DNA from 4 places in the Metabacillus sp. GQ13 genome. Region 2 is predicted to be linked to each of the others. Evidence: riboswitches for the same ligand, from Rfam matches in the RefSeq annotation. Region 2 holds a riboswitch; each other region holds the start of a gene.
What was found. A riboswitch is a leader RNA that binds a small molecule or an ion and turns the genes downstream of it on or off. The one in region 2 is predicted to bind cobalamin.
Positions count from the first base shown of each region.

Region 1 (8,307 bases), on a different contig from region 2:
ATAAGGTTACATCTAACACCGTATTACCATCCTTTAATTCAACCTTTGTTGTCGGTAAAATCGTCCCTACCTGCTGATCCCCAACAACCGTTACAGTCACCGTTTTGGCTTGGACTTCTTTCTTTGGTGGAGGAGTTGTTTTTGTTGGTTGCTCTTTTTCCTTCGCTTTTGATTCAGTATTTGGTTTGGCAGTCGAGTTCGTCTGCTTTTCCTGTGTAGCAGGTGGTGTATGATTTGTATCCTTTTCTTCCGTTTTAATAGCGGTTTTATTTGCTGAACTGTTTGTTGTGTTCGTTTTATTCGTTGTTGACTTTTCTTCATTGTCTGTACCGGAATTCGCTTTATCAGTAGAAAGGTTTTTGTTTGGTGCCTTTTCCTCACTAGAGGTAGTTGATTTTGTTGTTGATTCAGTTTGACTACTGTTTTGTTTCTTTTGTTCGTCTGCCACTACCTTATCGCTATCTGTAGCTTTCGTCGGTCCTTCAGTCGCTTTTGAGCTTTGTTGCTCTCTATCAGCTGATGAAATATCCAATGCGGAATCACTAACTTCTTTCGCAGGTTCAGCTACTGGAACAATTTCATCCTTTTCACATCCTGTTAACATGAAAAAAACGACCAGTAACGCATATAGCATCACTTTCAGCATTCGCATCCTTTAACACTCTCCTAGCTAGATTTTTAAATAGGAAAACGAGGCTGTCAAAGTACTGTACCCACAGACATGTTGTTAGTAGGGTCGGTCCTTTGATTCAGCCTCATTTCACTTAGTTATTCGTTTGACGTCTAGTTGCGTATACGAATATAGATGATCCAATGACAAGCAGCGTCCCTCCAGCTGCTACCATATTAAAGTATGGTGTTGCTGTATCAGGTAGCTGCTTTCCTTGAGCTTTTTCAGTTTCTTTATTATTAACTGGAATAACCTGAAGTGTTTCTGGTGTTTCTATGATTGGTGTTACATTTTTATTACCTGGATTTTGATCAGGAATTGCTGATGGTTCTTCTTCATCTAATGAATTCTCTTCGTTTCCTGGTACTTGTGGTTTTTCTTCATCTATTGGATCCTCTTCGTTTCCTGCTGGTGGTTTTTCTTCATCTATTGGATCCTCTTCGCTTTCTGCAGGTATAAATTGATAGATTGATCCTTCTCCTATCCGATCATATGCAGCTAAAGCTAAAAGAGCTTGCGTACTAGCCATTCCGTTTGAGCCATCACCAATAAGATGAGCAAAGCCACCATCTGATTGCTTAAATGTTAACAGATGCTGAATAAGGTTTACTCCCTCTGAAGTTGAGGAATTTCTTGCGTTTGTTCCCTCGTCTGCTCGCTTCGTAAAACGTTCCCCAGTTGGATTTTCGTCGACTGTAGAAAGTCCGATAATAATTTGTGCAGTTGTCTCACTGGACTCACCACCATTAAAATCACTACTAAAACCACCTGTAGGATCTTGATTACTAGCAATCCATTCTACTGCTTTATCAATTGCCGCTTGCACAGTCGCTTGCTCTTTATATGGAGCTAATGCAGCCAGGGCCATCCCGGTAATATCAGCACTTGGAGTCGAACCAAATAGTGACCAACTACCATCTTCTAATTGCACATCTAATAAGTAATTTACTAGACGTTCTCTTGTCCATTCTGCATCATCTGGCACAAGATAATTCCCGCTATCATAAGCAAGCAACGCGTAGATAACTCCATTGTTACCTTGATTGGTCATTCTCTCATTTGAATATATTTTTTCGATTAGATTATAACCTGCAAAGTCTGTTGCGTCCTCTCCAGCTGCTGTTAGACCAAGGACAGTTCGTTCATAATCTGTGACATTTCTGAAATAACCTTCATTGGTTATAAGATTGTTTTTGATTTTCTCTGTGTATTGTAAAGGGATCTTTCCTCCAGCTGCTTTTAGTGCCACTATTGAAAAATCATCACTATTATTCTTCGCAACATACTGTGTCGCTGTTTGAATAGCTTCCGTTACCTGTTGAATCACTGCTTCAGGAGTTTGACTTGGATCTGGCGTAGTCACTTCCTCATCTACAGAAGGTTTATTATCTGTGTCAGGTGTCGGTTCGTCTTCTTCAGTTGGTTCAGTTGGTGGTATCCATGTTGTTACCTCAAGACCTAGTTGGTCTCCCTCTTTTACGATATAAGCGGATAACCCCTCTGACATATATCCATCATTAATTGACGTGCTCCAATAATCATTTTCTCCTAACGATTTGTCACCAATATTATTAATAAAAGCAAAATAAGTCTGGTCAATCGACGTATCTACTTTAACCTTTGCATTTTCACCAGCTAATTTCAGTGCATCATAAGCACTAGATCCTTCAACGACCTGTACTGTTTTATCAATGATTTGCTTACTATCACCATCTTTTGCTGAAACCTTTACATTTACCTTTTTAGAAGGCCACTCAATTAGTTTAAAGCGGATATTGTCACCGTTTGTTAGCTGAAATTGAGAGACTCCTACTGATGCTTCCTCTCCATTTACAATGAATCCCCAGTATTTATCACCTTCAGGAGTGATGTCTCCTATACTATTAATAAAAGCACCAAATTCCTCATGTACTGAATAGTTAAAATATTCTTTTCCTAGTTGTTCATTTATCTCTTTAATAAGATCCAAAGCTGTTTGGGCCTCTTCTATTTCTAGTGCTTTTAATGGATATATCTTATTTCCGTCTTGATCCTCAACCGATATAGTTACTCCGTTTGCTAAAGCAGCATCAACCTGCTGTGGAAAAAATGTAGCTACTTGAAAAGTAACCAATAATAAAATAGTAAAAAGTGCAATAATTCGTTGTGACATGTTACGAATCTTCAAAATATAAAGCCCCCTCATTTTGTATATAACTTAAATAAAAAAGCACACCCCAATGCAGAGATGTGCTTTCAACAAGTTTATTCATTATAAATGAGAGACCCGTGTCCAAACACCATCCCTATCCGCGTAGAGTTAATGGTAATGTCAAACAGGCAGGTCTCCTGGCTTATGATCAACACTCTATTACAGCCTTCCCATATTAAACAGTGGCATATTGTAATGAGCTCCCAATTACAGTGGCGGGACCGCGTCGGACTAACACCGACTTCCCTTTTAATGATAGACTTGCTCAATCTATCAACCTATTTTTTATTTAATTTAATTAAGTTGATTTAATCATAGGCTACAATGAAAATACTGTCAAGATTTGTAACAAATTGTTGGTAACTATTTTGAAATTCACGTGAAGCTCCAATATTATTAAAGAATAGGCAGTTTTACGTTTCATTCGTTAAATAGGGGGGAATAAACTAGTAAACACCTATCATGAAGTGGCAACATCTTTTTTTAAAAAAATCCAACAAAAAAGAGCTGACTCGTAAGCCAGCTCCAGATACTATTATAATTTCACACGCATAACACGCCCGCTAAATTTATCAGCCCAGTATCCACTAGACATATTAGCTATAGCTACACCTGTTGAACTTTGTGAACCGATGAATTTTCCTCCACCCATATAGATACCAACATGTCCATCGGTTTTATAGGTATTAAAGAAAACCATATCACCAGGTTGCATATCACTAGCTGATACTCTTGTTCCTGTATTTCTCAATGCACTAGTACTTGCTCCTACATTCACTCCAACAGTTGAATATGCCCAAGCAACAAAACCAGAGCAATCAAATCTGCCAGCCGCTATATCAGAAGCATTTCTTCCTCCACCAAAGTCATAAACAGAATTACCAATATACTTATAACCAGCAGAGATAAGATCACTAACTGTACCATTAGGATTTACAGGTGTTGATGCGATCTTAGCGCTATTATTACTACTACTATTATTTTTATCATTACTATTACTATTACTATTACTATTACTATTACTATTACTATTACTAGAGTTTGAGTTGTTAGAGTCGACACTATTTCCACTTGTTAGTTCTACAGAAGTAGATTGTGTGCTTTGTTGTAAGCTAGTTTCTTGTGTTGCAAGATCACTATCTTTTTGTTGTAAACTAGTCTTAGCAGCTAAGTTAGCAGATTCTTCATTCTTAAGCTGTTCTTTCAATTGATCATTTTGTGCTTTTTGTTCTAAGACAATTGTCTGCATACCTTCTAACTCTGTTTTCATATCTGTAAGATCTGCAAGTTTTTGAACCTTAGAAGCCTTCGTTTCATTTAAAACATTTTCATCCGTTTCAAGCTGCTTTAAAAGCTCACTATCTGCTTCTACTATTTTTCCGACTGCAATTGCTCGGTTTAAAAAATCACTGAAACTAGAAGAACCAACTAATACATCAAAGTAGTCAACACTTCCCCCGCTATGTTGGTATGAAATAGCGCGTTGCTTTAAGATATCTGTTCTTTTTTTAATTGTCTCTTCTAAAACTGCGATTTCTTCTTCCATTTTACTAATATCTGTATTAGCAACAGCAATATCTTTCTTAGTTTGCTCCATTTTTTTGTTGTTTTCAGCTACTGCTTCGTCAACACGTTTAACCTGAGCATTTAAATTTGCAAGTTCCTCTTGTACAGCCTTAAGTTCTTTATCTGCGTTAGCCATTTCGGCTTGAACCTGTGAACGTTGTGTTTGAACTTCAGTTAGACTTTCAGCCTTAGCCGAAGGAATAGCAAATGAACTACCTAATCCAATCATGACAGCTAAGTTCATGATTACTAGTTTCTTTTTCGACATTCTCTTCCCCTACTTTCCATTCTTGTACAAATTCTCTCTTGCAATTACATATTCTCTTTCTATCTATGTAACTATGTAACCCCTAACAATTCTTGTTTTATACTACTATTTGCTTATATTAGCCACAATTAGTAGTATATCATCAAAAAGTGACAAATATGTGTTTATAATATTACAATTATATTTCAAATATAACTAGTAACTCCTAATTCCCAAAAAAACCACAATTTCAACTTTATCATAGATTAATTATGATTACCAGTAATGGATGAATTTGTGGATGATTGGATTAGTTATCATGCTGGTCGCACTATTAGAAAAGAAGACACCCATTATTCTATAATGTAAAATCGATCCTTCGTTTTTCCTTCATGACTATAATTTAAACTTCGGAGCAATTTAGTAGCAGTTGTTCTTGAGGTTATGTGGAGAAACGAACGGAGTTTTTGGTTAGTTATCTTTTCACCGAATATAAGTTTATAGTCTTCTAAACTTTGAATATGTGCATACTTTGATTTATGAGTACAAATGGAACATCGCCAAAAACCTTGTCTTCGCACTGAATCAAAATTGCCGCAATTTTGACATTGAACACCTGTAACTATTTCCTTCCTTTCAATTTTGTATAGAGATAATACGTTGGTATCATCTTCTGTATTCAATTCAACGAGAAGTCCTGCTAGTTTTTTTAGCGATTGTTTAGGGATTATTTTTTTATTATATTTCGCTTCCAATCGTTTAATTTCGAGTGGTATATTAGCACTGTGAATAACCTGAGGATAATCTGTTTTGGAGGATTTTATAATCGTAGATGGGTTACTAATTACGATAAGGGTTTCTACTGGGATAGGGAGAAACTTCTGCTCTACTAACCAATGTTTAAGATGGTCTCTCTGTCTTCTCACTTGAATTACAGGACTAGAAAACCCTTCATCCTTACCATCTATCGATCGAATCATTTGATCAAATACATCATCGAAAAATATTGTACCCGCAATGTTTTTCACCTCAAGAATACATATGAAAAACGGAGAAATAATAAGTGAATCAATCTGAAAAAAATAATTCCTATCTGACAATCTTATATTGTTGAAAATATAGTAATCTTCGTTGATATAACTCAAAAAATAATCAATTGACTTTTCACCTTTGTATCCAGCCAACATCTTCGCATGATCATGTTCGAGCATAGGGAAACTTGCATGCGCCTTCCGTAACCTTCGTAAAATCACCTCTACCTTTTGTAGTTTCAAAGACTTTCTTCTTTCCATAATAATCAAGGAGATCCACCTCTTATCTATTAGTAGTATAGTTCATGATACCTATTCGGTAAAAAAGTGAAGGTTCCTTCTACATTCATTGATTTGTTTGAACATTTTTTACTGAGCCGGTTTCTCACTTTTTACGGCGGAATTGAACCACTCCCTTATTTTGAGCCGCCTCTTCTACTTTTTTGAACCACTAACCTCCGGAATTGAACCACTTTTCCCTTTTATTGAACCACTTCTACTCTTTATTGAACCACTCCCTTATTTTGAGCCGTCTCATCCATTTTTTTGAACCACTAACCTCCGGAATTGAACCACTTTTCCCTTTTATTGAACCACTTCCACTTTTTATTGAACCACTCCCTTATTTTGAGCCGCCTCATCCACTTTTTTGAACCACTAACCTCCGGAATTGAACCACTTTTCCCTTTTATTGAACCACTTCCACTTTTTATTGAACCACTCCCCTATTTTGAGGCGTCTCTGTCACTTTTTTGAACCACTAACCTCCGGAATTGAACCACTTTTCCCTTTTATTGAACCACTTCTACTCTTTATTGAACCACTCCCTTATTTTGAGGCGTCTCTGTCACTTTTTTGAACCACAAACCTCCGGAATTGAACCACTTTTCCCTTTTATTGAACCACTTCTACTCTTTATTGAACCACTCCCTTATTTTGAGCCGTCTCATCCATTTTTTTGAACCACAATCCTCCGGAATTGAACCACTTTTCCCTTTTATTGAACCACTTCCACTTTTTATTGAACCTCTCTACAAAAAAACAGAAAGCATATATCGCTTCCTGTCACTCCCACACCACTTCTATTAAGATCCGTACAAAATAGCCTACTACTCTTCCAAAAAGCTCTGTAACTGCTCTCTATCCGGATATGAGGTTTGTGTACCTCGCTTTGTCACACTTATGGCGGCAAAAGCTGTGGCCAATTTGATTGCCTCGCTAATATCTCCGGTTTGAACGTAAAAGTGGGCAAAGCAGCCTATAAAGGCATCGCCAGCTCCTGTTGTATCGAGGGCTGTCACTTCATGTGCTTTAATGTGTTGCAAACTACTGGCTTTGTTTCCCCAAATCACTCCGCGATCACCCATTGTCACGATGATATTTTTTAAACCCTTCTCTAACAAAGTCACCGCTGCCGCCTTTATTTGTTCAACTGTTTCAACGGGCTTATTTGTTAAAATTTCTAATTCAGTTTCGTTTGGGATGAAGAAGTCACATTTACAAACATAATCAAAATCTAACTCCTGAGTTGCTGGGGCTGGATTTAGAATAACTGGGATATGATGTTGATTTCCAAAATGTATGGTATGGTAAATCGTTTCCAATGGGATTTCAAGTTGTAGTAGGATGATCGAACAGTTCTTGAGTTTTTCTGTTGCCTCATCTACGTCATTTGGTAATAGGTATTGATTCGCTCCTTTGATAATCAAAATTCGATTTCTTGACTGTGAATCAACAAAAATTGGGGCTACCCCACTAGATGCTCCAGGAACCTTATTAGTATACTCCGTGTCGACTCCATAGCTTTCTAGATTGCTGATTGTTCGATCAGCAAATATATCATCCCCTACTTTCGTAAGCATCATGACCTTTGAACCTAATTTCGCTGCAGCAACTGCTTGATTTGCACCTTTACCTCCATTGCCAATTTCAAAGCGCGGTGCTTCAAGTGTTTCACCACTCTTAGGCATTCGATCGATATATGTAACAAGATCCACCATGTTGGAACCAATAACAGCGATATCCATATTATCACCCTTCCCTCTTTACTTGCGTATCTATCTCCATATTATATTATTATATAATATTTGCCTTATCTTTCTCGAGTATATAATAGTAGAAACTAGAGTAATCAATTAAGTAAATCAACGTCTATAGTAAGCAAAAGAGACTAACCAATGGTCAGTCTCTTCAACACTTCTTAATACTCGTTTTCAAAAAAACCATTTGAAATCATGTGCTTGTACCAATAGAAACTATCCTTCTTAATTCGTTCTAACGTATTGTAGTTTACATAGACAATACCAAAACGTTTACTGTACCCTTCAGCCCATTCGAAGTTATCCATTAAAGACCATGTTAAATAACCTTTAATATTAACTCCTGATTCAATGCTTCGATTTAATGCTGTTAAATGCTGCTTTAAATATTTGATACGGCGATCATCTTTCACTCGTCCATCGACAGGTTCATCATTATAACATGAGCCGTTTTCAGTAATATAGATTGGTACTTGGCCGTATCGTTCTGTAATATAGGTTAATACTTTGTAGAAGCCTTCAGGGAATACTGGCCAGCCTATATCTGTACGTTCATACCCCAT
Region 1 covers NZ_JCAXET010000014.1:105,605-113,911, forward strand. Annotated here, with positions in the region: gene AC6CHR_RS17720 (DUF4430 domain-containing protein) at 1-652, opposite strand, end outside; gene AC6CHR_RS17725 (DUF4430 domain-containing protein) at 765-2,837, opposite strand; cobalamin riboswitch at 2,972-3,158, opposite strand; gene AC6CHR_RS17730 (coiled-coil domain-containing protein) at 3,397-4,695, opposite strand; gene AC6CHR_RS17735 (nuclease-related domain-containing protein) at 5,028-5,966, opposite strand; gene rbsK (ribokinase) at 6,815-7,732, opposite strand; gene AC6CHR_RS17745 (GH1 family beta-glucosidase) at 7,906-8,307, opposite strand, start outside.
Region 1: linked by a shared signal. The riboswitch ahead of AC6CHR_RS17725 (DUF4430 domain-containing protein) and the one ahead of AC6CHR_RS15610 (ribonucleotide reductase N-terminal alpha domain-containing protein) in region 2 are both predicted to bind cobalamin.

Region 2 (8,307 bases):
GACGTAAGCCATTTATTTTAATTGGAATCTTTATTTTTATGATTGGAGCCTTTTTATCTGGTTTATCTAAAGACATCATACAACTTATTATCTTTCGAGGAATACAAGGATTTGGGGCGGGTATGATTATGTCGACTGCTTTTACTGCTGTTGGTGATTTTGTTTGCTCCTCGAGAACGTGGTCGGTGGCAGGGGGCAATGGGGGCTGTTTTTGGAATTTCGAGTGTTTTTGGTCCAACACTTGGTGGATATATTGTAGATAACTTAGAATGGAAATGGGTGTTTTGGGTGTTTTTACCTTTGGGGTTTGGTGCCGCAATGTTGATATGGAAGCTATTTCCTAAGTCTGAAAAGAAGCTAGGAGAGAAAGTCGACTATTTTGGCTCGATCTTTTTAACCTTAACCATTGTTCAAGCATTACTCGCATTCTCCTGGGCAGGAACAAAGTATGACTGGGATTCTAGACAGATTATCGGTTTGTTTGTAGGGGCTATCTTCTCGTTTATTCTGTTTATCTTAGTGGAGAGAAAAGCCAAAAGTCCGATAATACCGTTGTATCTGTTTAAAAATAGTATTTTTACAATTTCAAATATTATCGGTTTTGCTATTGGAGTAGCTATGTTTGGTGGTGTTATGTATATTCCGTATTTTGTTCAAGGAGTTTTAGGTTTTAGTGCCACACACTCAAGTTTTATCACCATGACCATGACACTTGGATTAGTTGTTGCAAGTGGTATTGGCGGACAGATAATTACGAAGACTGGTAAATATAAGCTTCAAGCTATTATTGGATTGGTTACTACAACAATTGGATTGTTCTTATTTACGATGATGGATGCTCAAACTTCACAATGGGCATTAATCATTTACTTAATATTAGTAGGTATGGGTCTTGGAATCGGAATGACTGTCTTTACCTTAACTGTACAAAATGCTGTTGAACAAGAATATTTAGGCGTTGCAACTGCAACATCGCAGTTATTCCGTTCAGTCGGTGGAACCGTTGGCGTTGCAATCATGGGTACCGTGTTAAATCAACGCATGAGTGATAAGATGTCCAAATCATTTGCAGGTATAAGTGAACAAGCAGAAGCTGTACCACCTGAAATGCAGGAACAACTTACTGCTTTACAAAATCCACAGCTATTGTTGGATCACGAGAAGTTGTCTCAAATACAAAAAAGTTTACCACAAGAATTAAATTCTTTCTTTGATAAAATTGTAACCATGCTTCAGGATTCAATGAGCTTTGCATTATCAGGCGTGTTTATGACTGCTGCGATCGTCATGATTGTTGCTGTATGCTTAACCTTCTTCCTAAGAGAGATTCCACTTAGAAGTTCTAGTGACATTCAACCAAACATACAACAAGAAACTAAGAAGGACAAGAAGTTAACAAAACAACAAGTATAAAGTTGGGGAGATATCCTCAACTTTTTTTATATTTCTTCGTACTAAAGCGAGAAAACCTCTTCAAAAAAAATGGATTGTTTAAAAGAGGATGGATCACTTAGGTTTTAAAAGTGAGGCCAACTCAAGTTACACGTATATTATTCTTATTTAGATTTCTGAGTCAGTCATCCCAGTTATTTAAATTTGGTTAATTGTTTTACTTGAAATGATTCAAGAGAAAGATCTCTATTAATGATCTCCGATTCAAGAATACTAATGAATTCAGGACTCAAATTTAATTTGATAGCTTCTTTATAGCTAATTATTAATATTTTATTTGACAAGCTTGATAAACCCATTGCTATCATCCTTTTATTCGTTATAGTTACTTAACTCTAGCTTTTATAATTGATTCCTTTAAGCAATTATTCTATTAGCTTTTACCACAAAACAGATAACCATAAACAGTATCCGATAAACCAGTGACTAAAGTAATGGGTTTTGTGGAGGATAAAACGTTTAATCGATGTAATCTAGACTTATATCATTAGGTAAATACACATACTTTGTCTATATTAAAGGTAAATTAATTTAAACATTCTAAAAATTTAATCTTCGTTACTTTTGTCATGTTTACTTTTTTTTTTGTTTCTTTACAATGGTGGTAAGCGTTTTCTTAAGGAGGGGTCTTAGTGGGTAAAGGTCGAATCCGTATAGAAGAAAGTATTAAAACTGAAACTGACGAGGAAATTTTTGAGGCGAAACTTTTGGAGGAAACGAACAAAAAGCAAGATGAAAATTAAGGCAATGTTAAAGCAGATGGAAAGTCAGGAATGGAAATTGAATGATAAGAACAAATGTTTTATAATGTAACTTCGTATACAGATTTAAATCGAATGGATTACGGAGGAATTACCTATGTATGTAACGATTGTAGATTATATGAAAGAATGGAATAACGAAGCAGCGTTAACTCAAAAGGTTTTGGATGGTTTGACTGATGATTCATTAGGACAACAGGTTTATCCAGAAGGTCGTACCTTAGGAAGGATTGCGTGGCATTTAACGACAAGTATTCCAGAATATTTAGCGAATTTCGGATTGAAGATTGATGATATAGAAAATGGAGAAAGTGTGCCCGAATCAGCCAAGGAAATTGCTGAGACATTTAAAAATGTGTGTTCAAATGCGGCTGAAGTTATTGAACAACAATGGTCAGACAAATCTCTGCAGGAAGTGCAAAATGCATTTGGTAGGGAAGAATCAAATGCTCAAATTTTGATGGGTCTAATCAAGCACATTGTTCATCATCGTGGGCAAGTTACAGTTCTTATGCGTCAGGCAGGAATCAAACCTTTTGGAGTTTATGGACCACCAAAAGAGGATTGGATTAATTTTGGAGTGGAAAATCCACCACGTTAATAATTGTGTGTTAACAGTGGTTTTAGGTGGAAATTGATAGTAAAGTCTATGAGCTTGGAGAACATTTTCGAAGTTCATTTTTATTGTTTTAGATTAGGATCCTTTTCGACTAGAAGCTTAAGCATAGATAAAAAGAAGGAAGAGCGAGTGATTAAATAAATTACTCTCTCTTCCTTGTATTTGATTAAAGATCATCAAACCCGTTATCCTGATGGTTAACCTTTGTATATTGCCTAGATTTTTGCTCGAAGAAATCAGATTTACCTAAATCTACTTCTTCATAGGCTTTTATCCATTTAAGAGGATTCGTACGGAAGCCTTCAAAAGGACGATCATACCCTAACTGATTGCAACGAACATTTGCATAAAACTTGATATAATCCTCAACATCTTGCATGTTAATACCATCTATTTTATTACCGATTATAAAACGTCCCCACTCAATCTCTAGCTCTACTGCATGTATGAAAGTTTCTTTTACAAATATAGCTAGTTCTTCTGTGTCTTGTTCTGGGTATTGTTTTAGTATCTCTTTAAAGATTTGCACAAATAAGTCAACGTGAATTTGTTCGTCACGATTAATATAGTTAATCATTGTACTAGTGGCGACCATTTTTTGATTACGTGCCAGGTTATAAAAGAAGGCAAACCCCGAATAAAAGAATAAACCTTCCAATATGACGTCATAAACAATCGATTTTAATAGATGATCAATTGTTGCATCTTCTGCAAAGGCCTGATAACCACTTGTAACAAACTCATTCCGTTTTCTTAAAATCGGTTCATTTCTCCAATACTCAAATACCTCTTCCTGAGTCTGTTTTGGTACTAAACTGGAGAGAACATAAGAATAGGAATGGTTGTGAATAACTTCTTGTTGAGCAAGAATAATCATTAATGCATTAACACTTGAATCGGTAATATAATCAGCCACTTTGCCAGCATAATCGGTTTGAATACTATCAAGTAGAGCTAATAAACCAATAATTTTCAAAAATGCCTCTTGTTCATCATCTGATAATGCAGGATATTGTTTGATATCCTGTGCCATGTTGATTTCAAAGGGTGTCCAAAAGTTGGCTAACATTTTTTTATATCGAGGATATGCCCATTGATAAGTGACATCATCCCAATTTAAGACATTTGAACTTTCTCCGTTAACGATAGCTGTTGAGCGATTTGGAGCATCAGCATCCATGATTTTACGCTTTTTTAAGGTTGTTCTGTTATTCATTGTTGGTGCTCCTTTGTATTAATTTTCAAGTTACTCGTGATCAAACGACCTTAGCTAGCACAGGAATCGCATTCTTCTATTGAGCTTGAGGTAGAGCGGACGTAGTACGTTGTTTTGAGTCCTTCTCTCCAAGCGGTCAAATGGAGATTAAGTAAGTCCTTTGCTTTGATCGTATTTTGTACATATAAATTAAAAGATATCGATTGATCGATATGGCGTTGTCTAGCCGCGTTTTGTTTAATACTCCACTGTTGGTCAATAAAATAAGCAGATTTATAAAACCAAGTTGTTGTAGGATCTAAATCTGGAACTGTGACGGGAATCTTATAATCTTTCTTTTCTTCTGAGTAAACCTTTTGAAAAATAGGATCTATGCTTGCTGTACTTCCTGCAATAATTGATGTTGATGCATTTGGTGCTACAGCCATTAAATAGCCATTACGAATTCCGTATTGTTGGGTTTCTTCTTTTACTAGATCCCAATCGAATGGGCTTGTCGAAGACAGGTATCCACGTTTATCAAAATATAAACCAGTATCCCACTCAGAGCCATCAAATGCAGGGTAAGAACCTTTTTCTTTTGCTAATTGTAAAGAAGCCTTAATTGTATAATAAGCGATTTTTTCATAGAGCTTATCACAGCGGTCAACCGCTTCTTCACTTTCCCAAGCAATCCCCTCTAATGCAAGTAAGTGATGCCAACCGAATGTACCTAAACCAATTGATCTATATTTCTCATTGGTTAGTCTAGCTTGAAGAACTGGTATTGTATTTAAATCGATAACATTGTCTAACATTCTTACTTGAATGGGGATGAGTTTTTCTAACACGTCATCTGTTACTGCCTTTGCAAGGTTAATAGAGGAGAGGTTGCACACAACAAAATCTCCTGGTGTTTTAACAGTGATGATTTTCCCATCCTCTGTATATTGATTTTCTACTGTCGTTGCACTCTGATTTTGTGTGATTTCAGTACAGAGATTGCTACAGTAAATCATGCCTTTATGAGAGTTAGTATTTTGTCTGTTAACTTCATCACGATAGAACATATAGGGTGTTCCAGCTTCTAATTGACTAATCATAATTCGTTTCATGACTTCAATAGCGGGGACTTTCTCTTTGGAAAGTGCTTCATTATTGACACATTCCCAATATTTTTGACTGAAACTACCATTTCCTTTTTCTTCATCGTAAAAGTCCTCAATATGATACCCCATAACTTGGTAAACCTCATGTGGGTCAAATAAATACCAATCGTCACGAGCTTCTACTTGTTTCATGAAGATATCTGGGATACATACGCCTGTGAATAAGTCATGGGTACGCATGCGTTCGTCACCATTATTAAGTTTTGAATCTAGGAATGAAAAGATATCTTTATGCCAGACATCTAAATAAATCGCAATGGCTCCTTTACGTTGTCCAAGTTGGTCGACACTTACGGCTGTGTTATTAAGTTGTTTCATCCATGGAATACTTTTATTGTTACTCCCTATATGTTCACTTAGGGGGATAGGTCATTTCTGCCTACCTCTATACATCGCTGCACAGAACAGACTATATCTTTATCCACTTTTTATTGTTTCTGAAAGTGGATAGGTGGTTCGAATTATATAATCACTTATATAACTACTTAGTCGTTGAACCTTCTTCCTACAAATAGGAAGCTCGGCTGCAGATTATCCGCACTCGCGGTTTTTTAGGGAGCGCCATGTCATTACTGCATGGTATCCTACGTTGAGATACTCGGAGTTTCCCGCATTTGACCACCTTTATTACTTGTAACTTACGCCACAAGAGGGCTACCTTTAACCCCTGATGAAACACCTTTAAAGCCTTTAATATCACTACCGCGGCTTCTTATTTTCCCAAAATATGCGCCTATACCTCCTCCAGATTTAGAAAGATTGGCAATATCTGTATTACTATCAAATATTCCTTGTAAACTATCATCAATCGTATCGATAAAACAACTAGATAATTGGCCAATAGGCTTTCCAGCATTCGATAGAGTAGGAGTTGCTACTGTCATATATAGATTACTCATTGCCCAATATGATTGCTTAATAAGCTCAAGGCGATTGTCTTTATTCTCGTTGGCCATTAACGTCATGGCGATGAGTAGGAATCGTTCTTGTGGTAATTCAAATGTTTGCTTTGAAAAATCACGAGCTAAGTAACGATCAGCTAACGTGCGAATGCCTATATAAGTAAATAAACGATCCCTATTTGGTTGGATATATCCCCCAATCTCTTCAATTTCCAATATAGAATATTGATCTAAAATTTTAGAGTGGTAGAGCCCCTTTGAAACTAATTGATTAATTAGATCGTTAAAACTACCATATTTTTGTTTGTTATCATAACCTCTGTTAGTAGCAGCTTCTTTATAAAGCTTTGTTAAATAAAGTTGGGCACAAAAGTAGGTCCAGTCGGGTTCCTGTTCAGTAATATTAGATAATCCTTCTAATATAAGTAAATTAGTGAGTTGTTCTGATGTGTACGAATCTCTTTGGAGAATAGTACTATGGATTCTATGTAAATAATCATCTATAGGTAAGGAAGGGAAATGCTGATGAATAGACAGAATAAACGTTGTAAGTTTGTTTGAATCAAATGTTTCTTGTCCATTATCGTCAATAATAGTAGGTGCAGTTGTTATACTCATAATAAAGAGCCTCCATCGTTTTTTTGTAAAAACCGCTCGGGGATGAGTGGAGAAAACGACAGATTAAGGAGAGTAGGAGAGAAATGGAGAAATCCATACTGGCTTTCCGTCGTTTCATCTTCTCAGTCCCCGAAGAAATTGAAACTTTCGCAAGCGTTAGGTAGGTCTCCTGACTTGTGTTCATCCTACTATGAGCCCTTCCCATACAAAGAATTGTACAGTGGTTAACTCAGTTCGTCACACTTACAGTTGCGGGGACAGTTCTGGATTTACACCAGATTCCCTTTTCAGCCCAATAGGCGCCTAATCTTGCAAAAATACAATATATAGTTTTGGTGTTTATTGAAATATCAACATATAGGTAAATAACTTCTATTTAAATGATAAAGCAGATAAGTGAATTAATCAACCAATACTTTCTATTTGTCGAAATTTATCATATTCGATAAGTTAGTGTGGAGGGTTACGATCTATATAAGCACAAAATAACGAAAAAAAGAAATCTAACTTAAAACAGTTAGATTTCTTTCGGTGTCTTATCTTTGCCAAAAAACCCGTAAAGAATAGAAAATAGTAATGACAAGTATAAAAAGAATGCAAAAGGTAAGAAGTCAACTACAGATACCCCAAGTGTTTGTGCAAAGAACGCACCACTAACTCCCCAGGGTATTAAAGGATTAATTAATGTACCTGCATCTTCGAGCGTACGTGACATATATTTCCGTTCGATCTTCATCTTGTCATATAAGATTTTGAATGATTGCCCTGGAATAAGAATCGATAAGTATTGTTCACCTGTTAATAGGTTAATCCCTAATGAGGATGTAGCAGTTGATAGAATTAGTTGCCCTTTAGTATGAACTCGCTCAATCAATCCAGTTAACAGCGTTGGAATGATTTTCAGTACATCTAATAGACCGCCAAATGCAAAAGCAATCAAAATGAGTGAAATTGACCACATCATCGATTGCAGTCCACCCCGATTCATCATATTTACAACCTGCTCGTTTGCGATTGAGAAGGATGTACCATTCTGTAATACTTGGAAAAATTGTGTTAATTGTATTCCTTGTATACTTAATGCTGTTACACCTGCAGTTATGATTCCCATGATTAGTGCTGGGATAACCGGGATTTTTCGAATAGCCAATATAATAACTAAAAGCGGTGAAAGTAAAGTTAAAGGACTAACATTTATAGTACCTTCAATGATTGTTATCATGTTTGTCATTTCTGTAATTGATGATGATTGAATCGGTGCCATCCGACCCAGAATAAAGAATACAACGGTTGTAATGAGAATGCTTGGGATCGTTGTTTTTGTCATATGGCGAATGTGAGTGAACAATTCAACGGAAGAAACACCAGATGCAAAATTTGTTGTATCAGACATCGGAGACATTTTATCTCCAAAGCAAGCACCTGAAATAATGGCACCGGCAACCCACTCAACTGGTAAGCCAACTGCCATACCAGCACCCATAAGGGCGACACCGACTGTACTGACAGTAGTGAACGAGCTACCAACAAGACTTGATATAACCATACAAGAAAATAGCGATGTGATCAGTAAGTAACTAGGATTAATAAT
Region 2 covers NZ_JCAXET010000012.1:31,980-40,286, forward strand. Annotated here, with positions in the region: partial or broken gene AC6CHR_RS15580 (DHA2 family efflux MFS transporter permease subunit) at 1-1,413, shown strand, start outside; gene sda (sporulation histidine kinase inhibitor Sda) at 1,587-1,760, opposite strand; gene AC6CHR_RS15590 (YhdX family protein) at 2,085-2,195, shown strand; gene AC6CHR_RS15595 (DinB family protein) at 2,311-2,814, shown strand; gene AC6CHR_RS15600 (ribonucleotide-diphosphate reductase subunit beta) at 2,999-4,048, opposite strand; partial or broken gene AC6CHR_RS15605 (ribonucleoside-diphosphate reductase subunit alpha) at 4,099-5,541, opposite strand; gene AC6CHR_RS15610 (ribonucleotide reductase N-terminal alpha domain-containing protein) at 5,835-6,716, opposite strand; cobalamin riboswitch at 6,859-7,037, opposite strand; gene nhaC (Na+/H+ antiporter NhaC) at 7,234-8,307, opposite strand, start outside.

Region 3 (8,307 bases), on a different contig from region 2:
CAATTTCCAGTTCACTGGGGTGGTGATTGCACTGCTACTTTTGCTTCAATGGCTGAAAGTTTGCGTGGTGGTCTTTCATTAGGTATGTCTGGTTTTGGCTATTGGAGTCATGACATCGGTGGGTTTGAAAGCAATGGGACAGCAGATGTTTATAAACGTTGGATTGCTTTTGGCCTATTATCGAGTCATAGCCGATTACATGGAAGTCGTTCATATCGTGTGCCGTGGCTTTATGATGAAGAAGCAGTAGATGTTTTAAGATCCTTCACTAAATTAAAATCTCGCTTAATGCCTTACTTATTCAATATGGCAAAGGAATCGTCAAGTAAAGGGATTCCGATGATGAGACCGATGATTTTAGAATTTACGGAGGATCCAACATGTGATCAATTGGATCGTCAATATATGTTGGGAGATTCATTATTAGTTTCTCCAATATTTAATGAACAAGGAAAAGCAAATTACTACTTACCTAAAGGTAATTGGACAAACTTTATCAGCGGTGAAAAGGTCGAAGGTGGTACTTGGCATAACGAATATCATGGTTATGAAAGTGTGCCGTTATTTGCTCGAGAAAACTCCGTCATAGCTGTCGGTAATGTTGATGATAAACCAGATTACGACTATGCAGATCAGATCCAATATCAATTATTTGAACTAGAAGAAGGTGGGGTTGCTAGTACGACTATTTCTTCTGATCAAGGTGATTATAATATCGATTTCAAAGCTACTCGTCAATCGAATATTATTACGATCAATGTAGAAGGTGCAACAAAACCTTGGACTGTGCAATTACGAGGGATTGAAACGATTGTATCCGTACAAGGTGGAAAAGTAACATCACATGCATTAGGAATAATTGTAAGTCCAGAAAGTTCAAAAGGTGCAATACAAATCCGTTTATAAACCTGGTAAACCAGTCTTAGTAATCTGAGACTGGTTTTTTCATGTCCATTTATCACGAAAACCAAACATTTTATGAAAAATATCATCTTTATCATTATCCTATGAGATTTAAAGGTTATAATTAAATTCCCACTGTTAAATACTAATCAATATGCTATAGTTAATAGGCATTTATGTCTAAACTAAAAATTACCTCTACTGACATTGAATAGTTACTACATCCATTTTAATTAGACTAAGATACAATAATAGAAAAGAGAAGTGATCATTTTGCCCGATTTTTTACAACTTGGCATACGAAAAGAAATATACCATACATTAAAATCATTAGGACTTACGACTCCAACACCTATCCAAGAAAAAACAATCCCATCCGTGTTGGAAGGAAAGGATATCATTGCCCAGGCTCAAACAGGAACTGGGAAGACACTAGCTTTTGTGCTACCGATTCTAGAAAAGCTTGATGTGAATAATCCTGAAATCCAAGCTCTTATTTTAACGCCTACCCGTGAATTAGCCCAACAAATTACGAAAGAAATCAAAAAAATGATTGAGAATATAGAGGGAGCTCAAGTATTAGCTGTTTATGGGGGTCAAGACGTTAATCATCAATTAAAAAAATTAAAAGGTGCACAGCATATTGTCGTGGCAACTCCTGGACGGTTGCTAGACCATATACGCCGTAATACAGTTGACCTTTCTACTGTTCAAAAGCTTGTTTTAGATGAAGCAGATCAAATGCTTCATATGGGTTTTCTTCCGGAAGTAGATGATATCATTTTTGAAACATTATCTACACGGCAAACAATGCTTTTTTCTGCGACAATGCCTAATGAAATTCGTTCACTCGCTAAAAAGTACATGATAGACCCAGAGAATATTCAAGTAAAGGCAAAACAAATTACAGTTGACGAAATTAAACAAATTGTAGTTGAAACAACTGACCGAAGAAAGCAGGCGACACTTCTGCATTTATTGGAAGAACAGCGTCCATTTCTTGGAATCATTTTTTGTCGGACGAAAATCCGTGCTAAAAAGCTTCAAGAAGCACTTATTACTAGTGGATACGAATCGGATGAGCTTCATGGTGATTTAACACAATCAAAACGTGAAAAGGCAATGAAACGATTTCGTGAAGCGAAAACACAGTTTTTAGTTGCTACAGATGTTGCAGCAAGGGGTCTTGATGTAGAAGGTGTTACCCATGTATTTAACTATGATATTCCACATGATGTAGAAAGTTACGTCCATCGGATTGGTCGAACAGGTCGTGCTGGTGGTGACGGTGTTGCATATACTTTAGTTGCTCCAAAAGATTTAGATTTCTTACGAATGATTGAAAAGGGAATAAATCAAACATTAGAAAAACAAGTCATTAAAGGAATAAGTGTTCCAGATAAAGAAGATTATCAAGAAGAGAGAGCCGAGGAAATTAAAAAGTCTAGACGTCCTGCAACCAGAGACAATCTCAGAAGAAATCATTCAAATTCTTCATCAAGACCCAAAAGGGATGATAATAGATCTAAAAATCAATCAGGTCCTCAAGGTAGACGAAGAACTCGATAGAACAAAGAGATGTATCTGTTCAGCACGAACATGGTAGCTAACTTTTTCTAGGTAGACCCACTGGAGATGGATGTTTACCGTTTTCTATACTTCAAAAATCAAAACTATGAAAAAGGTGAGAGGATGATATCCTCTCACCTTTTGTAATGGGAGTGTATAATGTTAGCCTTTTTCGATATAAAACAACCCTTGCAAAAACAATCTTTATTTTTGTAGATCTTTCTTAGTCAGTTCACTTCGAATGTTAATTTCCTTTGAAAATTCAGTATCTTGCTTATTCTTCGGGTATTTATTTTTACGTTCACGATTATCGTTTTTATTTGTCATTTTGCAGGCCCCCTCTCTTTTTCAATACGTTTATTTTTCTCAAATAAGAGGGGATTATTAGTCATTTCTAGAAATTTTTGCGGACATATAGTCTGTGAATGTAAATAGCCTAACCTAACTAATTATCATGTCAACTCAGCTAGAATCTTAAGAGAGAGCCTAAAATCCACTTTCGCCAGGCGTAAATGGTAAATCTAATTTTTTCTCTACATCTCGTAAACGTTGATTTAAGCGATTTAGTCTACGTGTATGCTGCTGATTTGTGCGGATAAATTCACTGTTTAGTCTGGTGACTTCTTTATTTAAGCGGTTATGTTCTCGATTTTGCCTTTTTAATTCTTCATTTAGACGTGTAAGTTCCCGAGTTTGTCGCTCATTTTGATTCTCAACGGCAGTAACCCTTCGCTCAAGCCCAGTGGGTTGTCTATTTGTTTCAAAAGGCATTTGTTGATGAAAGGAAGAATATTGTGGATAATGTATTTGATCTTGTTGTGATACATCATAATAATAATGATGATGATATGGATTCATAAAGGAACACTCCTTAGTTTGAAAAGTGATGAGACCATATAAGTTTATGTAGGTTTTAGTGGAGTGTAACGGCATATGTCTAGTTATTTAAAAGTAGTTAATTATTTTTGAAGTGGAGATCGTAGTATAAACAATAACAGATGAGCCCGTCGCCCCCGTTGTTAAATGAAGAAATAGGAAAGTAAAGTAATCACAGCGGCTATTATTTCTCGGGAAACCGCAGATAATTACATTTTACTACATAATAAGCCATGTTGGTGACGAATTTTATAACAAGGTCTAATGAATGTTGAGATGTTTGTTTTTTCTCGTACTCATTCACTTACTTTTACTGTTCATCACTTTGATCCTCATCATCAGGAACAAAGAAAGCAACTTCATATTTCATTAAGATATCAATTAACTGCTCTTTTTCCTTCAAATAGTTTAATGAAAAACTAAAAGCGGGGAAGCCAGTCTTTTGGTTAATCTTCGCCATCATTTTACTATTCTTAGGTAATTGTTCGATAAAACGCTCTTCGTCTTTAAGTACGATAGCTAGAAATCTAATGGTTTTATGTTGATAGGGTAGGAATCCTTCAATATCATCCCAACGAACAAAGCCAAGTTTAAGAGGACCATTTAGTGTTATTCCAGAAGGACTAACAGAAATGAACGGATCGATCCCGAATAGTTGCTTTCCAATCATATATGTGCACCATACAAATAGGATCAAACTTAGGCTAAAAAAAATAGCGATTAGAGAAACACCGTCGGATAGAAGCATATTAATTGTAAATACTAGAAAAGCGGAAGTGAAAATAAGCATGATGAAAAAAGCACTAAACGTTTTTATTTTCGACATATAAAAATTTTCTTCCATTTGGACTCCTCCAGGTTATATGTAAGCTGTTTTTAGGCTATTTCTTTATGTTTGTTGCTATTCTCATTGTCATAGAAACCTGAAAAAACCCTTTAATCTATAATTATACCACATAATTAACAAAAATTAACTGATATATCTAAAATAGGAAGAATGCTTATAACGTTTCAGGATAATTACATAACACCTTATATACAATAATATTATTATGTAAACAAATGATACCTGATAACTAGTTTGATAAAAATTAGGAGAAAACTCTTGATAAAACATTCAAAATGATTTATTGTAAGTCACAAGCTTTAATTATTTAAAATTTAATAATGTTCAGTCAATAGGTGTTAAAAGTAAATCACTTTTAACTTAAAAGGGAAGTTCGGTGAAAAACCGACACGGTCGCGCCACTGTTAAGGGGAGCTTGATTACAATCCACTGTTTCAACTAGAAATGGGAAGGGATATTAAGTGATGAACCTAAGTCAGGAGACCTGCCTGTTGTATGCACTTATTACCTACGCGAAATAGGGAGGAGTGGTGGTCATATGTTGAAACCATTTAATATTCATTTCAACTCTAGTTAACTATGCCTATCGTTCGTCTCTCTTATTGTCCCATAGAGAGGCTTTTTTTAATGGGAAAAAATAGTTTAAAACTTTAGTTACATAGAAAAGGAGTTCCTCAAATGACAATTAAAAGTTCAAATATCGGGTACCCAAGAATTGGTGAGAATCGCGAATGGAAAAAAGTATTAGAATTATTTTGGTCACAGCAAATAAATGAAGAACAATTTCATAATGAAATGGAACAAATCCGTTTAACACATTTAAGTAAACAACATGAAAAAGGAATCGATCTCATTCCTGTTGGAGATTTTAGTTATTATGATCATGTTTTAGATACAGCATCAATGTTTGGATTAATTCCAGAACGATTTAAAACTATAGCTCAGACGTTTTCTTTAAACCAATATTTCGAGATCGCGAGAGGAAGTAAGGGGAAAATAGCTTCTGAAATGACGAAATGGTTTAATACAAATTACCATTATATTGTTCCTGAGTTAAAAGAAGCACAGCCTAAATTAGTAGATAATCGATTATTACGCTTGTTTTTAGAGGCTAAGGAAAAGCTAAACATTATAGGGAAACCTGTTATATTAGGTCCGATTACCTTATTATCGATTTCAAAAGGCTTTGATGGTCAAAAGCGATCTGAGCTACTAAACTCTCTTGTCCCACTTTATATCGAAGTGTTTAATCAACTTAAGGAAGCTGGGGCAGAATGGATTCAAATAGATGAACCTATTCTTGTTAAAAATGTGGACAAGGAAATCATCAATGAATTTAAGGACGTTTATTCAGCGTTTCATGATGGTGTGAAGGATGTAAATCTTATTCTTCAAACCTATTTTGAGAGCATTGAATTTTATGAAGAAATTATTCAGTTACCTGTACAGGGAATTGGTGTTGATTTTGTACACGATGAAGGCGTCAGTGTTATCAATTTAGAAAAACATGGTTTCCCTAGTGATAAAGTTCTTTTTGCTGGAGTCATCGACGGGCGTAATATTTGGAAATCTAACCTGACGGATAAGTCAAAACTTGTAAAAGAGATATTGGAATTTGTTGATGAAAATCATTTAGTGGTTCAACCGTCTTGTAGTTTGTTACATGTTCCCGTGACCATAAACAGTGAACAGCAATTAGAATCTCAAGTGAAGGGTTCTTTAGCATTTGCGGATGAAAAGTTAAGCGAAGTTGTGATGCTAACGAGGTATTTAAATGAGGAAATTAAGATGAATGAACTTGATAAGTATGATCAAGCTATACACTCAATTAAACATTCATTCTATCGTAATGTAAAAAATGTTCATGAAGCAATGCACAATATTAAATCTTATTCTTCTTCAAGAATAAGTGTCGAAAAACGGAAGGAATTACACTCAGCTAAATGGAATCTACCTATACTTCCTACTACAACGATTGGTAGCTTTCCTCAAACAAAGGAAGTTCGAAAACAGCGGTTGAAGTGGAGAAAAGGGGAGTTAACGTCTGAACAATATGAGCAGTATATTCAGAAAGAAATAAAGAAATGGATTGATATTCAAGAAGACCTAGGATTAGATGTTCTTGTTCATGGAGAATTTGAACGAACAGATATGGTTGAGTTTTTTGGTGAAAAGCTTGAAGGTGTTGCAATTACCAAATTTGGTTGGGTTCAGTCTTATGGCTCCCGATGTGTGAAACCACCAGTTATTTTCGGTGATGTTTACTGTCTTGGAAACATGACCGTGAAGGAAACAGTCTATGCACAAACCTTAACTAAAAAGCCTGTAAAGGGAATGCTAACCGGCCCTGTAACCATTATTAATTGGTCATTTGTCCGTGATGATATTAGTCGTACTGAAGTATTAAATCATGTAGCTTTAGCAATTCGCAAAGAGGTTGAAGCGCTTGAAGCAAATGGGATTACGATGATTCAAGTAGATGAGGCAGCATTACGAGAAGGACTGCCTTTAAAGGAAGAAAAAACAGAAAGTTATTTACAAGCTGCTGTTCATGCCTTTAAATTGGCGACATCTTCTGTCAATGAAGATACGCAAATTCATACACATATGTGTTATTCGAATTTTGATGATATTATCCATGCTATTGACGCCCTTGATGCAGATGTTATTTCGATCGAGACATCTAGAAGTCATGGAGAATTGATTGCATCCTTTGAAAAACACCATTATAACAAAGGAATTGGTCTAGGAGTATATGATATTCATAGTCCCCGTGTACCTGCATTAGAGGAGATTACACAAAATATGAAACGTGCACTGGAAGTCTTGGATTATCGTGCGTTTTGGGTGAATCCAGATTGTGGCTTGAAAACGAGAGGTGAAGAAGAGACTGTAGCAGCACTAAAAGTTATGGTTAATGCAGCACATGTATACAGAGAAAAAATTCAAGCCGTTGAAACAGTTTAAGTAAAATCGAAGAGAATAGATAAAGGTAAAGGCACTACTACCCTTTGGGGTATGTAGTGTTTTTTCCGTTTTTAAATATATATGTTTAAGGAAGGGCATAAATTTGTATTGGAATAGGATACTGAGCAAGATAAATGAAAGTCTTTTAGATTACAATTAATATAGGAGGGAAAAGTATTAGATAGATTGAAAAGAGCTATCTAAATGAATATTTAAAAGATATCATTTTAAATGTTAAAAAGAGTGGATTCCAATGTAGGAGGTATAACATCGATGGAAAAATTTCACATATTTATTAATGGGGTATGGACAGGTGAGGGTTTACCGACGACAGAAGTGATAAATCCTGCAAACCATGAAGTCATAGCAACAGTTCCAAATGGTGGAGCAAATGAAGCAAACAAAGCAATTGAAGCTGCCAGTTCTGCGTTCCGAGATTGGTCGGCTTATTCAGCATATGAACGTTCAGACCTACTCAGGAAATGGTATGATCTGATTACGTTACACCGTGATGATCTAGCAGAAACAATGACGATGGAGCAGGGAAAGCCATTGAAAGAAGCACTGGGTGAAATAAACTATGCAAATGGATTTATTTCATGGTATGCGGAAGAGGCAAAAAGAATTTATGGAGAAACGATTCCTGCAACGCAACGAAATAAGCGAATTCTCGTCCAAAAACAGCCAGTTGGTGTTGTAGCCGTCATTACCCCTTGGAATTTTCCAGCAGCAATGATTACTAGAAAAGTGGCTCCTGCGCTAGCAGCAGGGTGTACCGTTGTGATTAAACCGGCCGAACAAACGCCATTAACTGCGCTCAAACTAGTATTACTTGCAGAGAAGGCGGGCATACCTAGAGGTGTAATAAATGTAATAACTGGTGATGCAAAGGAAATAGGTGAGGTTTGGCTTAAAGATGATCGAGTACGTAAATTAACATTTACAGGTTCAACAAAAGTTGGCAAAGAATTAATGAAACAATCGGCGCAAACCGTTAAAAAGCTGTCTCTAGAACTTGGTGGTCATGCACCAGTTATTATACTAGAAGATGCCGATTTAGATAAAACTGTTGATGGAGTGATCGCAGCAAAATTTCGTAATGCAGGGCAAACATGCATTTGTGCAAATCGAATATATGTACAAGA
Region 3 covers NZ_JCAXET010000001.1:213,821-222,127, reverse strand. Annotated here, with positions in the region: gene yicI (alpha-xylosidase) at 1-906, shown strand, start outside; gene AC6CHR_RS01145 (DEAD/DEAH box helicase) at 1,177-2,472, shown strand; gene AC6CHR_RS01140 (hypothetical protein) at 2,677-2,799, opposite strand; gene AC6CHR_RS01135 (hypothetical protein) at 2,959-3,330, opposite strand; gene AC6CHR_RS01130 (STM3941 family protein) at 3,659-4,192, opposite strand; cobalamin riboswitch at 4,512-4,701, shown strand; gene metE (5-methyltetrahydropteroyltriglutamate--homocysteine S-methyltransferase) at 4,874-7,162, shown strand; gene AC6CHR_RS01120 (NAD-dependent succinate-semialdehyde dehydrogenase) at 7,436-8,307, shown strand, end outside.
Region 3: linked by a shared signal. The riboswitch ahead of metE (5-methyltetrahydropteroyltriglutamate--homocysteine S-methyltransferase) and the one ahead of AC6CHR_RS15610 (ribonucleotide reductase N-terminal alpha domain-containing protein) in region 2 are both predicted to bind cobalamin.

Region 4 (8,307 bases), on a different contig from region 2:
ACATTTGTCTTACTGGGAGCAACTGGAGATTTAGCTAAAAGGAAAATCATTCCTGCCTTATATCGTTTATTTTTAGATCAGAAAATGCCTCCTTCTTTTTCTCTAGTTGGGGTAAGTCTTTCAGAATTAACAGATACAGAGTTTCATGAACTTGTGACCGAATCGATAAGTACTTTTACAGATCTTAGTATACATAATCAAGACCAACTATTAACTTTTTTAGATTCCATTCGCTATTGTAAAGTTGACGTCACGATTCTAGATGAGTATAAACGGTTATTATCACTAGTAAAGATTCGAGAAAAGGAATTATCGATTCCAGAGAATCGATTGTTTTACATGTCTGTTGCTCCGCGGTTTTTCGACGTGATTGCTTTAAATATTCACGATAGTGGCTTGGGAAAAACATCAGGTTGGAAACGTCTGATTATTGAAAAGCCATTTGGGCATGATTTAAAGTCTGCACAGGAATTAAATCATAACCTTACGAAAGCATTTCAAGAAGAAGAAATATATCGGATCGATCATTATTTAGGAAAACCAATGGTGCAAAATCTTGAAGCTTTAGAATTTGCAAATCCAATTTTTCAAACATTGTGGAATAATCAACATATCGCAAATATTCAAATTACTGCTAGTGAAACAGTTGGTGTTGAGAAAAGAGCAGGCTATTACGATCAAGCTGGGGCAATTCGAGATATGTTTCAGAACCATATGCTGCAATTGCTAATGATGTCTGCCATGCATCTTCCAAAAAGGATCACAGCAAAGGCAATTCGAGATGAAAAGAGGAAAATTATTGAATCAATTCGTCCACTTACTAGGGAGTCAATCATGATCGATGTTGTACGTGGACAGTATGGCTCAGGTGAAATTGATGGAAATCATGTCATGGGTTATACCGATGAACCAGGAATTGATAACACTTCGAATACCGATACGTTTGTAGCTGTTCGTTTGTGGATTGATGACCCTTTTTGGAAGGGGGTACCATTTTATCTTCGGACAGGAAAGCGAATGAATAGAAAATCGACTCGAATTGTCATTGAATTTAAAAATCCTTCAAAAGACCTTTATTTAGAGCAAAATGAAGAAACTGTCCCAAATCTTTTAATTATTGGGATAAATCCAAACGAAGGTGTATCCCTTCAATTAAATAGCAAGAATCCACTAAAAGAGGGAAAACTTGAGCCAATCAATATTAATTTTATCGCGGATCAAGAAGATGTACCTAAAGCATATGAACTGTTAATTTTAGATGCAATGCAAGGTGATTCCACCTTTTTTGCGCATTGGTTGGAAGTAGAACAATCTTGGAAATGGGTACAACCTATCCTTAATGCATTTAAAGAAAACACTTTGCCTCTTCATCCCTATCCTTCAGGCTCCTTTGGTCCTGTCGCATCACTCGACCTACTTCAACAAGAAGGGTTTGGTTGGTGGTTAGATAAAAACACACTTGAATCCTCTAAAAAATAAATTTTTAGACAGTAATTATAAACTCTAGGAGGGTTAAATATGAAAATTGGTGTTATCGGTTTAGGTAAAATGGGTCTAAACATTAGTAAAAATCTTATTGATCACGAGCATCAAGTTGTAGCTTATGATATAAATCAAGAAGCTATTAACGAAATAAGTGAGTATGGAGCTATTGGAGCAACGAAATTAACAGATTTTATAGAATTATTGGATAAGCCGAGAATTATCTGGATTATGGTGCCACATACAGTGGTGGATACGGTTCTAAACGAGATTAAATCTTTATTAACAAAAGGAGATATTGTCATCGAAGCAGGTAATTCTCATTTTAAGGAGTCAATCCGTCGTTATCAAGAATTTAAAACGATAGGAGTAAGCTTTCTTGACGCAGGTACCTCTGGTGGAATTGAAGGTGCTCGTAACGGGGCAAATTATATGATTGGTGGAGATGAGGAGGCATGGAACGCAGTAGAGCCGATATTCCGTGATACCTCCGTTAATAAAGGATACTTATATACAGGAAAATCAGGTAGTGGACATTTTCTGAAAATGGTGCATAATGGGATTGAATACGGGATGATGGCAGCCATTGGTGAAGGGTTTGAAGTATTGGAAAAAAGTGAATTTGATTACAATTATGAGGGTGTTGCTCGGGTTTGGAGTAATGGATCTGTGATTCGTTCATGGCTTATGGAATTGATGGAGAGTGCATTTTCTAAGGATGGAAATTTAGATGATATTAAAGGGATTATGCATTCTTCGGGAGAAGGAAAGTGGACGGTTGAAGCAGCTTTAGACCTACAGGCAGCTACACCAATTATTGCCCTATCACTGTTAATGCGGTATCGTTCATTGGAAAATGATACATTTACCGGCAAAGTAGTAGCAGCTCTCCGAAATGAATTTGGAGGACATGCTACTGTAAAAAGTGAGTAGTTTGATCAAGATGAAAACTCCAGTGTATGAAGAGCTGACTAGATACTCATTTGTCGGCTCTTTTATGTTATGATTTTTATGGTCATTCAATTGGGAAATGAGTCACCATCCAAATAAATACTTATTCGTTACAAATACATTAAACAAACGTTTAATTAGCACTAAAATGGATGTTTAGTTTGAGAGGAGATTGCTTTGTTAAAACAACGATTAGTCATAGCAGGGGTTTCAAGTGGAGTTGGCAAGACAACGATTACATTAGGGTTAATGGCTGCACTTAAGCAAAGAGGGCTAAATGTACAAGGGTTTAAATGTGGTCCGGATTACATAGATACAAGTTTTCATACGGCTGTCACCGAAAGACCTTCTCGTAATATAGATAGCTGGATGTTTTCTAAGAATGTGATGAAAGAGATATTTGTAAATGGAAGTAACCGAGCTGACATTTCGATTATCGAAGGCGTAATGGGTTTATATGACGGCAGGACAGCTACCTCAAATGAAGGGACAACTGCAGAGATTAGTATTCTCTTAGATTCTCCTATTGTTTTAGTGATTGATTGCAGTCTAATGGCAAGAAGTGCTGCAGCGATTGTTAAAGGGTACCAACTTTTAGATGATCGAGTCAAAATTGTCGGTGTAATTGCAAACAAAGTCGGAAGCATAGGACATTACCAAATCATTAAAGCTGCGATTGAACAAGAATGCGCTATACCAGTATGTGGCTATTTATTAAATGATTCCAAGGTTACTATGCCAGAAAGACACTTAGGGCTTGTTCCATTAACGGAGAGTAGTAATGTAAAAAGTCTGTTCTCTAAATTAGCTAAGCTAGTTGAAGAGACAATAAATGTCGAACAAATAATAGAGCTTAGTAAGAGTAAGCCGCTAGCCGTTGATGTCTCAGATTCTATTTTCATTAAACAACCTACAAATGGGCTGAAGATCGCCATCGCTAAAGATCAAGCATTTAATTTTTATTATCAAGAAAACATAGAACTAATCGAAGCATATGGAGCAGAGTGCCTTTACTTTTCACCTTTGAGAAGCGAAGCGATACCAATAGAGGCAGACGGTCTATACATTGGTGGTGGATTTCCTGAACAATTTTTAGAAGAATTGTCTAAGCAAGTAGCCGTTAACCATTCGATTAAACAAAGAATAGAGAATGGTTTACCAACGATAGCTGAATGTGGTGGATTTATGTATTTGGCAGAATCAATTGAAACAAAGGAAGAAGATCATTATCAAATGGTCGGAGTTATACCTGGGTCGATTAAAATGGAGAACAGTTTGCAAGGCATTGGATACAGGGAAATCACGGGACAAACGGGAAACTACTTGTTTACCAATGACCAAACAGCCCGAGGACATGAGTTTCACTACTCATCTTTCAACCCGAAGGAGATTACAATGTCTGCATATCATACAATCGGAGTATTTGGAGAATGTGTTGAAGGGGTCATAACGAATAATGTGATAGCTGGATATACCCATATTCATTTTGCCTCATGTCCAAAGCTCGTCGAAAACTTCTTAAATAAATGTTTAGAGATGAAGAATAATGAGTGAATATAAAGCGAAACCCATCATGGTACAAGGAACACATTCAGATGCAGGTAAAAGTATTTTAGTGACAGCATTGTGCAGGATTTTTACACAGGATGGATATCATACTGCACCATTTAAATCTCAAAATATGTCACTGAATTCATATATTACGATAGACGGGAAAGAGATTGGTAGGGCACAAGGTATTCAAGCAGAAGCAGCAGAGATTCATGCCACGACAGATATGAATCCAATTCTGATTAAACCTACGGGTGAATCTAATGCACAAATCGTTGTTCATGGAAAACCACTAAAAAATATCGAAGCATATACCTATAGAAGTGATTACTATGATACGGCAAAAAAGGTAATAAAAAAATCGTATGATCAGTTAGCTTCTACATATGAGAGAATAGTGATTGAAGGTGCTGGGAGTCCCGCTGAGGTCAATCTAAATGATCGAGAACTAGTCAATATGAGTGTTGCTAAAATGGCAGATGCTCCCGTCATTATCGTTGGAGATATTGACAAAGGAGGCGTATTTGCAAGTCTCGTTGGGACACTACAACTGCTTGATCCAAAAGACCGCGATCGTGTAGTTGGCGTGATCATCAATAAATTCCGTGGTGATCTCTCGTTACTTGAACCAGGATTAACATGGTTTGAAAATTACACAGGTAAGCCAGTATTGGGAGTTGTTTCTTTTCTGAATGACTTGCTAATCGACGCAGAGGATTCACTAAGTCTAGCGAATTACAGTTTTCAAAAAAATCAACATAAAGAGTTGGATATTGCGATACTTAATCTTCCTAAAATTTCAAACTTCACTGATTTCGATCCTTTACATTATGAAAAGGATTGCCATGTGCGGTTTGTAGATCATGCCCATCAATTAGAACAACCAGATGTGATCATCCTTCCAGGAAGCAAAAACACAATAGAAGATCTGATATACTTAAAACAAAAAGGCTTAGATCAAGAAATTGTTCAAGCTCATCAAAATGGAGCACTTATCTTTGGAATTTGTGGAGGATACCAAATGCTTGGTGATTTAATTGAGGATCCCTTTCAAGTTGAAACAAATATCAACTATGTAGACGGGTTGAAGCTCCTTCCATTACATACCACACTATCAAAAGAAAAGATAACCGTTCGATCAGAAGGAACACTAACCTTATTTGGTAAAGAGATAGACGTTACCGGATATGAAATTCATATGGGTTTAACCAGTCATCTAGAAGATTTGCAAACGCTCATTGAATTATCCGATCGAGTAGATGGTAGTAAAAATCAATCGGAAACATGTATCGGAACATATTTTCATGGTGTTTTTCACAATGACCTTTTCAAAGAACATTTTTTAAATCACATACGAAAACGTAAATCGCTTAAGCCACTTCTAAATAGGAAGTCATATGAAACTAGACGATTAAGTGAATATAATCGATTAGCAGATCATGTAAGAGAAGCGATAGATATAGAGAAACTATCTGAAATGATTAATAATTATCATAGAAAAGAGAGAGAAATCGATGAATCTTAATGACATTAAAAAAACGTTACAAGCGATAGAACCACTTAACAATGAAAAAATGAAAGAAGCCGAAGAATACATTAATACCTTGACGAAACCAATTGGCAGTTTAGGGAAATTAGAAGAATTAGCTATCCAACTTTCAGGGATTACTCATCAAGTCTTTCCAGAGGTGACCCGTCCCGGCATATTGGTATTTGCCGCGGATCACGGAATTAGTGACATGGGCGTATCGGCTTTTCCTAAGGAAGTTACGATCCAAATGGTACATAATTTCTTGAATGGTGGCGCAGCGATCAATGTCTTTGCAAAGCAAATCGATGCGATTTTAAAAATTGTTGATATCGGAATTGCCGAGGATATAGATCATCAATACTTGCTACAAAATAAGGTGAAACACGGTACAGATAACTTCTATGAAAAAAATTCGATGTCAGTGGAGGAGGCAAACCAGGCAATCCTTGTTGGAATGGAAACTGCACAATTGGTCATTGATAAAGGAGCAAAGAGTCTAATTGTTGGTGAAATGGGCATTGGGAATTCAACAACTGCTGCTGCTATTGCTTCTGTTATAACAGGTTGTTCTGTTGAGGATGCAGTAGGAATTGGAACAGGAATAACCGATGAAAGTAGACAAAGAAAGGTCTCTATCATAACAGATGCGTTAGAAAAAAGAAATCCAGATCCTAGCGACGCAATCGATATATTATCGAAAATAGGTGGACTTGAAATCGCTGGGATGGTCGGAGCAATCATAAAAGCTGCTGAACAAAGGATTCCAATTATATTAGACGGATTCATTTGTACGTCTGCTGCGTTGTTAGCTGTTCTACTCGAGGAAAAGGTAAAGGAATATTTGATTGCAGGACATATTTCACAAGAACCAGGCCATTTCCATGCTTTGTCCCATTTATCTAAGTCGCCATTATTAAATCTAGATTTGAGATTAGGTGAAGGCACTGGCGCTGCTCTTTCGTTTCCGTTACTAGAGGCGGCAACTCAAATGGTTAAAGGAATGGCAACGTTTGATTCAGCAGGCGTTGCAAATAAACGCGAATAAACGCGGAATCTTGTCGTTTTTTCATTTACTTGACTACAATAATCTACTATAATAATCATTGTCACAAAAATTGAATAGTCAATAATAGGTCCTTACAAATGAAAATTTTAAGGGTAAAAGGGAAGTTATGGTGAAAATCCAACGCGGTCCCGCCACTGTAAACGTTGAATGAAGCTTACATAATCCACTGCATCCTTATTGGATCCGGGAAGGAAAGCGATCATGTTGATGCGTGAGCCAGGAGACCTGCCTATTATGTTGTTGAAGTATCCTTCGTGGAAAAGGATGCCTTTAAAGTATCCGATGTTTGATTTGTGCAATTCAATCGTATACCCTAAAACAACTTACGCCTATTCCATGAGAAGAGGCGTTTTTTCTTTATAGGAACAACAGCGACTAGACAAAAAACAATAGTAATGTTTTCTTCAATTATAGGACAGTTTACAGTACATAGATCTTGCCACCTTATTGGGAAGACTTACTATTATTAAAAATGGGGAGTTGAAAAGATTGACAGGAACAAAGAAAAAATGGTTTTTGCTAAACCTACTGTTTGCATTAATGGTCGTTTTCACAATTGGTTGTAGCGCAACAGAGGAGAAAGAAAAAGACGGAGTCAGTAAGGTGGAAACTAAGGACACAAATGAAACAAATAGTGAACAAGCATTTCCAGTAACTGTCGTAGATGGTAGTGGGGACGAGGTTACAATCGATTCAGAACCGGAAACAATCGTATCTTTCATTCCAAGTAATACGGAAATTACTTTTGCCTTAGGTCAAGGAGAAAAGCTAGTTGGGGTTGATGACTTCAGTAATTATCCAGCTGAGGTTGAAGCGATTGAAAAAGTAGGCGGTCAGGAAATAAATGTAGAAAAAGTCTTAGCATTACAACCAGATCTTATCTTGGTTACAAATTTCCATCACGAAAATAATCAGGATATCTTAAAGCAATTTAAAGAAGCAGGAAGTGATGTTCTTGTTGTGGGAGATGCTGCATCTTTAGATGATGTCTATGAAACAATTACCTTAGTGGGTGAAGTAGTTGGTGCAACAGGTGAAGCCGAAAAAATGATAGCTGATATGAAAAGTCGTTTGAGCGAGATATCTGAAAAGGCTAAAGAGGTAACGGAGAAGAAACGCGTATGGGTTGAAGTTTCCCCGGCACCAGATATTTTTACAACTGGTCAAAATACATTCATGCATGAAATGTTAGAAACAATCAATGCTATAAATACTGCCGGTGAGCAAACAGGCTGGGTTAAGATGACAGAAGAAGAGATAGTTACATTGAATCCAGATGTCATCATTACCACTTATGGGTATTATGTTGAAAATCCTTCAGAACAAGTATTAAACCGTGCAGGCTGGGGAGAAGTACCCGCAATTAAAAATGAACAAGTTTTTGATGTTGAAAATGATATGGTGACAAGACCTGGGCCAAGACTAATTGATGGAGTTGAGACGCTTGCAAAACTCATTTATCCGGACGTTTTTGGCGAATAAAATTTTATGGGTGTATCTTTTAAGCGGAGGGTTTGTACTTAGTACAGCTCTCCTTGGTTTATTTATTAGTAGTGTTCACTATCCGATTCCGGTCATAATTGACACGATTACATCAAATTTGTTTAACCAGACCATTTTTAATAAAACGATTCCTGATGTCGCAGAAAGAATTATTTGGGAAATTCGTTTACCACGTGTACTATTGGCATTCTTTGTAGGTGCAGCTCTTTCACTTGCAGGTGCA
Region 4 covers NZ_JCAXET010000008.1:108,291-116,597, forward strand. Annotated here, with positions in the region: gene zwf (glucose-6-phosphate dehydrogenase) at 1-1,479, shown strand, start outside; gene gnd (phosphogluconate dehydrogenase (NAD(+)-dependent, decarboxylating)) at 1,519-2,415, shown strand; gene AC6CHR_RS11740 (cobyrinic acid a,c-diamide synthase CobB) at 2,611-3,987, shown strand; gene AC6CHR_RS11745 (cobyric acid synthase) at 3,980-5,509, shown strand; gene cobT (nicotinate-nucleotide--dimethylbenzimidazole phosphoribosyltransferase) at 5,499-6,560, shown strand; cobalamin riboswitch at 6,630-6,828, shown strand; gene AC6CHR_RS11755 (ABC transporter substrate-binding protein) at 7,122-8,063, shown strand; gene AC6CHR_RS11760 (FecCD family ABC transporter permease) at 8,026-8,307, shown strand, end outside.
Region 4: linked by a shared signal. The riboswitch ahead of AC6CHR_RS11755 (ABC transporter substrate-binding protein) and the one ahead of AC6CHR_RS15610 (ribonucleotide reductase N-terminal alpha domain-containing protein) in region 2 are both predicted to bind cobalamin.